DNA from 3 places in the Micromonospora violae genome. Region 1 is predicted to be linked to each of the others. Evidence: predicted binding sites of a transcription regulator. Region 1 holds the regulator's gene; each other region holds the start of a gene.
The links. Region 1 encodes HrcA, which represses chaperone genes, less so after heat shock. Its sites were predicted from a motif close to GGTTNGCACNCTCNNNNNGAGNGTGCNAACC; they were not measured.
Positions count from the first base shown of each region.

Region 2: groL (chaperonin GroEL) is a predicted target of HrcA. The motif match lies at 874-904, and genes of this name have one in related genera.
Region 3: groES (co-chaperone GroES) is a predicted target of HrcA. The motif match lies at 1,357-1,387, and genes of this name have one in related genera.

Region 1 is NZ_SHKK01000001.1:4,232,948-4,235,214, reverse strand. It holds gene EV382_RS18685 (DUF4870 domain-containing protein) at 1-355, opposite strand, end outside; gene hrcA (heat-inducible transcriptional repressor HrcA) at 582-1,604, shown strand; gene dnaJ (molecular chaperone DnaJ) at 1,676-2,267, shown strand, end outside.
Region 2 is NZ_SHKK01000001.1:5,163,387-5,165,653, reverse strand. It holds gene EV382_RS23135 (hypothetical protein) at 1-826, shown strand, start outside; gene groL (chaperonin GroEL) at 1,099-2,267, shown strand, end outside.
Region 3 is NZ_SHKK01000001.1:4,826,410-4,828,676, forward strand. It holds gene groL (chaperonin GroEL) at 1-838, opposite strand, end outside; gene groES (co-chaperone GroES) at 909-1,223, opposite strand; gene EV382_RS21465 (THUMP-like domain-containing protein) at 1,483-2,267, shown strand, end outside.

The DNA.
Region 1 (2,267 bases):
AGCTGATCAGTGCGCCGGCGGCGCCGCCGAAGTGCGCGACCAGCGCCCAGGTCTTGTCGTCGTTGTTGGCGTAGCCGCCGCCGGGGCCGCCGTAGGCCCCACCGGGCGGGTAGCCGCCGGGCGGGGGGTAGCCACCGGGCGGGGGATAACCGCCTGCCGGAGGGTAGCCACCTGACGGCGGTTGGTCACCGGTGGGCGGCGGATAGCCACCGGGCGGGGGATAGCCGGCCGGGCCGGGTGCCCCGGACAGTGGTGCGGTGGGCGGCTCGGTCGATGGGGACGGGCCCGGGGAGGTGGGCTCCGGCGGGTAGTTGCCGGGGTCGCCCGAGCCGGGAGGGCGAGGAGGTTCAGTCATGGTTGTCACGGTAGGGGCCCGGGGCAACGCCGCACCAGAGCGACACCGCCGGGCCGTGGGGGGCCGATCAGCCCAGCGGGGTGGCGCGGGCCGCACCGACGGGTGGCCGTTGATCATCGCGTCGGCGGGCCCGCCGACGTAGACTGGCACTCGCTACAGTCGAGTGCCAGGACGGCTCGACCGGCCCAGGGTGCCGGCGGCCGACGTGCGACAGGAGGTGCGGAGGATGGGTCTCGACGACCGGAAACTCGCCGTGCTCCGCGCCATCGTCGAAGACTACGTCTCCACCCAGGAGCCGGTCGGCAGCAAGGCGCTGGTCGAGCGGCACCAGCTCGGGGTCTCCCCGGCCACGGTCCGCAACGACATGGCCGTGTTGGAGGAGGAGGGCTACATCCGGCAGCCGCACACCAGTGCCGGCCGGGTGCCCACCGACCGTGGTTACCGCCTCTTCGTCGACCGGTTGTCCCGGGTCAAGCCGCTCAGCCCGGCCGAGCGTCGGGCCATCGAGCGCTTCCTGGTCGGCGCGGTCGACCTCGACGACGTGGTGCACCGCACAGTGCGGCTGCTCGCCCAGCTGACCCGGCAGGTCGCCGTCGTGCAGTACCCGTCGCTGGCCCGCTCCTCGGTCCGTCACCTGGAGCTGGTGCCGATCTCCACCACCCGGCTGATGCTCGTCATGATCGCCGACACCGGGCGGGTGGAGCAGCGGCTGGTGGAGCTGCCCGGCCCGGTGCCCGCCGACGACGTCACCGACCTGCGTCGGCTGGTCAACGAGAAGCTGGCCGGGGCCCGGCTGTCCGACACACCGCCACTGGTGCAGGCGCTGGTCGAGGAGGCACCGGCCCAGCTGCGGCCGATGATGACGATGCTCTCCACGGTGCTCCTGGAGACGCTCGTCGAGCGGCACGAGGAACGCATCGCGCTGGCCGGCACCGCGAACCTCACCCGGGGTGGCCTGCTCGACTTCCAGGGTTCCCTGCGGCCGATCCTCGAAGCGCTGGAGGAGGAGGTCGTGCTCCTCAAGCTCATCGGCGAGACCGAGCCGAGCACGACCCGGGTGCTGATCGGCGACGAGAACGAGTTCGACAACCTGCGGGCCGCCTCGGTGGTCAGCACCGGCTACGGTCCGGGCGCGACGATCGTCGGTGGTCTGGGGGTGCTGGGGCCCACCCGGATGGACTACCCCGGCAACATCGCCACGGTGCGCGCCGTGGCACGCTACGTGGGCGAGTTGCTGGCCCAGAACTGACCAGTCAGGGCCGACGGCCGGCGGCTGCCGGATCGGCGCAACGCGAGACGAACATGAGGACACGGAACGCAGTGGCCAGGGACTACTACGGCATTCTCGGTGTGAGCCGGGAAGCCTCCGATGACGAGATCAAGCGCGCCTACCGCAAGCTGGCACGCCAGTTCCACCCGGACGTCAATCCGGACCCGGAGGCTCAGGAGAAGTTCAAGGACATCAACGCCGCGTACGAGGTCCTCTCGGACGATCGCAAGCGGCAGATCGTCGACCTGGGTGGCGACCCGCTCGCCCCGGGTGGCGGCGGCGCCGGAGGCCCGGGCGGTCCTGGCGGCGCCGGCCCGTTCGTCGGTTTCCAGGACATCATGGACGCGTTCTTCGGCGGCGCCGGCGGTGGCGCCCGTGGCCCACGGCCGCGTACCCGGCCGGGCGCCGACGCGATCCTGCGGCTCGAACTCGACCTGCACGAGACCGCGTTCGGCGTCGAGGCGCCGATCACCGTCGACACCGCGGTGCTCTGCACCACCTGCTCCGGGGCCGGCACGGCCGCCGGCACGCACCTGGCGACCTGCGAGGCGTGCGCCGGTCGGGGCGAGGTGCAGTCGGTGCAGCGCACCTTCCTCGGCCAGGTGGTCTCCGCCCGGCCGTGCACCGTGTGCCAGGGCTACG
Region 2 (2,267 bases), 930 kb from region 1:
CACGCCGCCCGGTGCCGGCCTCGGCGGGTGGTTCAACCGGTGCGGGGGAGCGCTGCGCCGGGGCTGGCGGCAGTTGCTGCCGATCATGCTGCTCACCCAGGTGCTGCCAGCGGCGGTGTTCTCGGTGATCTCGCTCGGGCTGGACCCGACGGCGAAGTGGGCCGTCCAGACCGGGTCGAACCCGAGCCCCGCGCTGCCGGACAACTTCGTCGCCGATCTGCTGAGCCTCCTGGTCCTGCTGGTCGGCGGCAGCCTGGTGATCGGGTTGGTGCAGGCCGTCGGGTGGGCCGCCGGTAGCTGGGTGATCACGCGGCAGGCGGTCGGTCAGCCGGTCAGCCTGGAGTCGGCGCTGCGCTACGGCCTGCGTCGGGCGCTCGGGCTGTGGGGTTGGACGCTGCTGGTCAGCCTGCTGGTCGGCGTTGGCATCTGCTTCTGCGTGCTGCCGGGCATCTACCTGGCCTTCGCGTTGAGCATGGCCGGCCCGGTCTATCTCTTCGAGCGCAACAACCCGATCGGTCGGTCGTTTCGGATGTTCCACGACCGGCTCGGTCTGCTGCTCGGGCGGGTGGCTCTGGTGGTCCTGGCGGTGATCGTCGGCACCCTGATCCCCGGTGGCCTGGAAGGGGTCGTCACCTCCGCGCTCGGAACGGATCCGTTCGCCGCACCGGGCACCGCGGTCGTGGCGGTGGTGGTGATCGGGATCACCGCTCTGCTGGCCCTGCCCGCTCACCTCGCCCAGCTGATCGGCCTGCTGGTGACGTACGCCGAGCAGCGCGCCCATGAGGCGCCGGTGAACGCCGCGGGACTGGCCGCGGAACTCGGCTGAGCGGCGGCATCGTGCTTGCACTCGGCAGGGGAGAGTGCTAAACAAGTCATTGGCACTCGCATACCGTGAGTGCCAATGGTCGGGACGGTGGGGCCAGGTTGCACCGGCGTGGAGACGCCGGGGCAGCACATGGCCGGTCGTCGCGGGCTATCCGGCCCGGCCGAAGGACGTCGTCGTCGCCAGGTGGCGACGTCCCAAGGTGCGTACACCAGGCGGCCCATCCGGGGCACACATCTCGGGTGGCCCGTGAGTGTCCAGGAGGACAACGCCGTATGGCCAAGATGATCGCGTTCGACGAAGAGGCGCGCCGCGGCCTCGAGCGGGGCATGAACCAGCTCGCCGACGCCGTAAAGGTGACCCTCGGCCCCAAGGGCCGCAACGTCGTGCTCGAGAAGAAGTGGGGTGCCCCCACCATCACCAACGATGGTGTGAGCATCGCCAAGGAGATCGAGCTCGAGGACCCGTACGAGAAGATCGGCGCTGAGCTGGTCAAGGAGGTCGCCAAGAAGACCGACGACGTTGCCGGTGACGGCACGACGACGGCGACCGTCCTGGCCCAGGCCCTGGTTCGCGAGGGCCTGCGCAACGTGGCCGCCGGCGCCAACCCGATGGCCCTGAAGCGGGGCATCGAGGCTGCGGTCGCGAGCGTCTCGGAGGAGCTGTCCAAGCTCGCCAAGGACGTCGAGACCAAGGAGCAGATCGCCTCCACCGCCTCCATCTCTGCTGGCGACAGCACCGTCGGCGAGATCATCGCCGAGGCGATGGACAAGGTCGGCAAGGAAGGCGTCATCACCGTCGAGGAGAGCAACACCTTCGGGCTGGAGCTGGAGCTCACCGAGGGTATGCGCTTCGACAAGGGCTACATCTCGGCCTACTTCATGACCGACCCGGAGCGTATGGAGGCCGTCTTCGACGACCCGTACATCCTGATCGCCAACAGCAAGATCTCGTCGGTGAAGGACCTGCTCCCGATCCTGGAGAAGGTCATGCAGTCGGGCAAGCCGCTGCTGATCATCGCCGAGGACCTGGAGGGCGAGGCGCTCGCCACCCTGGTGGTCAACAAGGTCCGTGGCACCTTCAAGTCGGTCGCCGTCAAGGCGCCGGGCTTCGGTGACCGCCGCAAGGCCATGCTGACCGACATCGCCATCCTCGCCGGTGGCCAGGTCATCAGCGAGGAGGTCGGCCTCAAGCTCGACGCCGCCAGCCTCGACATGCTGGGCCGCGCCCGCAAGGTCGTGGTGACCAAGGACGAGACCACCATCGTCGACGGTGCCGGTGACGCCGAGCAGATCCAGGGCCGGGTCAACCAGATCCGGGCCGAGATCGACAAGAGCGACTCCGACTACGACCGGGAGAAGCTGCAGGAGCGGCTGGCCAAGCTGGCCGGCGGCGTTGCGGTCATCAAGGTCGGCGCGGCCACCGAGGTCGAGCTCAAGGAGCG
Region 3 (2,267 bases), 590 kb from region 1:
CGAAGCCCGGAGCCTTGACCGCGCAGACCTTGAGGGTCTTGCGCAGCGAGTTGACCACCAGGGTGGAGAGCGCCTGGCCGTCCACGTCCTCGGCGATGATCAGCAGGGGCTTGCTGTTCTGCAGGACCTTCTCCAGCAGCGGCAGCAGCTCCTCGATCGCCGAGATCTTCTGGGTGGTGACCAGGACGTACGCGTCCTCAAGGACGGACTCCTGGCTCTCCAGGTCGGTGACGAAGTTCGGCGAGATGAAGCCCTTGTCGAACTGGAGACCCTCGGTCACGTCCAGTTCGGTGGTGAGCATCGAGCCTTCCTCGACGGTGATGACACCGTCGCGGCCGACCCGCTCCATCGCCTCGGCGATCAGATCGCCGATCGTGGAGTCCTGCGCGGAGATCGTCGCCACGTTGGCGATCGACTCCTTGCTGGTGACCTCGGCGGCCCGGCCGAGCAGCGCCTCGGAGACCTTGACGGCCGCCGCGTCGATGCCCCGCTTGAGGCCGGCCGGGTTGGTCCCGGCGGTGACGTTGCGCAGGCCCTCGCGCACCATCGCCTGGGCCAGCACGGTCGCGGTGGTGGTCCCGTCGCCGGCGACGTCGTTGGTCTTGGTCGCCACCTCCTTGACCAGCTGCGCGCCAAGGTTCTCGTACGGGTTGGTGAGCTCGATCTCCTTGGCGATGGTCACACCATCGTTGGTGATCGTCGGCGCACCGAATTTCTTGTCCAGGACGACGTTGCGCCCGCGCGGGCCGAGGGTGACCTTGACCGCGTCCGCGAGGGTGTTGACACCGTGCTCCAGCAGGTGTCGGGCGTCGTCCGAGAAGCTCAGGATCTTCGCCATCAATGTCCCTTCGAAGCGCCATTGCCCCGGCCCGGCGAGCCGGACCGGGGCAATGGAACTGATCGGTTGCTTACTTCTCGATGACCGCGAGGACGTCGCGGGCGGAGAGCACCAGGTACTCCTCGCCGGCGTACTTGACCTCGGTGCCGCCGTACTTCGAGTAAAGGACGGTGTCGCCGACCTTCACGTCAACCGGAACCCGGTTGCCGTTGTCGTCGACGCGCCCCGGGCCCACAGCGAGGACGGTGCCCTCCTGCGGCTTCTCCTTGGCGGTGTCGGGGATCACGATGCCCGACGCCGTGGTGGTCTCAGCCTCGTTCGCCTGGACCACGATGCGGTCCTCGAGCGGCTTGATCGCAACCTTGGTCGCGGTAGTCACGGGCATACCCTCCTGGGGTACTGGTTTCGTTGCTGACCAGCGGGGCTGACCAGCGTCAATCTGCCTCATGCCACCGGGCGGTGCCGTCGTCGCGGGTGCCGGTCCGCCTGGCGTGCGCACCCGGGTCGTGAGACCCGGAAGCTGGCACCCTCAGGGTGAGAGTGCTAATCGCAGGTTATTCCGTGGCTAGCACTCCGTCAAGGAGAGTGCCAGCGCGTCGCGCCCCGCCAGGCAGGATTTTGGGCTCGACCGGGACAATGGCCAGGTGGATCTCGAACAGCTGGCGGCGCTGCGTACCCCTGAGGGGTCGGCCGCGCTCACGGCGGCGGCCGGGCTGGCCGGCGGTGATCCACTGGCCGCGGCGTCGGCGTTGCGCGCGGCCGGGGTGCCGCCGTCGCTGGCCGCGGCGGCCCTCACCCAGGCCGAGCTGCGCCACCGGGCGGTGGGCAAGTTCGGTCCGGCCGCCGCCGGGATGTTCCTCACCCGCCCCGGCCTGGAGCAGGCCACCCGCCGGGTGGTCGCCGACCGGCGGGCCGCCAGGTTGTCCGCGGCCGGAGTGCGCACCCTGGCCGACCTCGGGTGCGGGCTCGGGGCCGACGCGCTGGCCGCCGCCCGCGCCGGCATCCGGGTGTACGGGGTGGAGGCCGACCCGGTGACCGCCGCGATGGCCGCCGCCAACGCCGAGGCGGCCGGCTTGGCCGAGCTGTTCACGGTGGAGTGCGGCGACGCGACCAGGTTCGACGTGTCCCGGGTCGACGGGGTCTTCTGCGACCCGGCCCGTCGCACGACCGGCACCGGGCGGCGGATCTTCGACCCGCGCGCCTACTCGCCACCGTGGGACTTCGTCACCGGGTTGGCCGAGCGGGTGCCGCACACCGTGGTGAAGGTGGCCCCCGGCCTGGATCACGCGCTCATCCCGGCCGGCGCGGAAGCGGAGTGGGTCGGCGTGGACGGCGACCTGGTCGAGGCGGCGCTCTGGTGCGGCGCGCTGGCGGAGGTGCCCCGCCGGGCCAGCGTGTTCCGCACCGGGATCCACCAGCTCACCGGCTC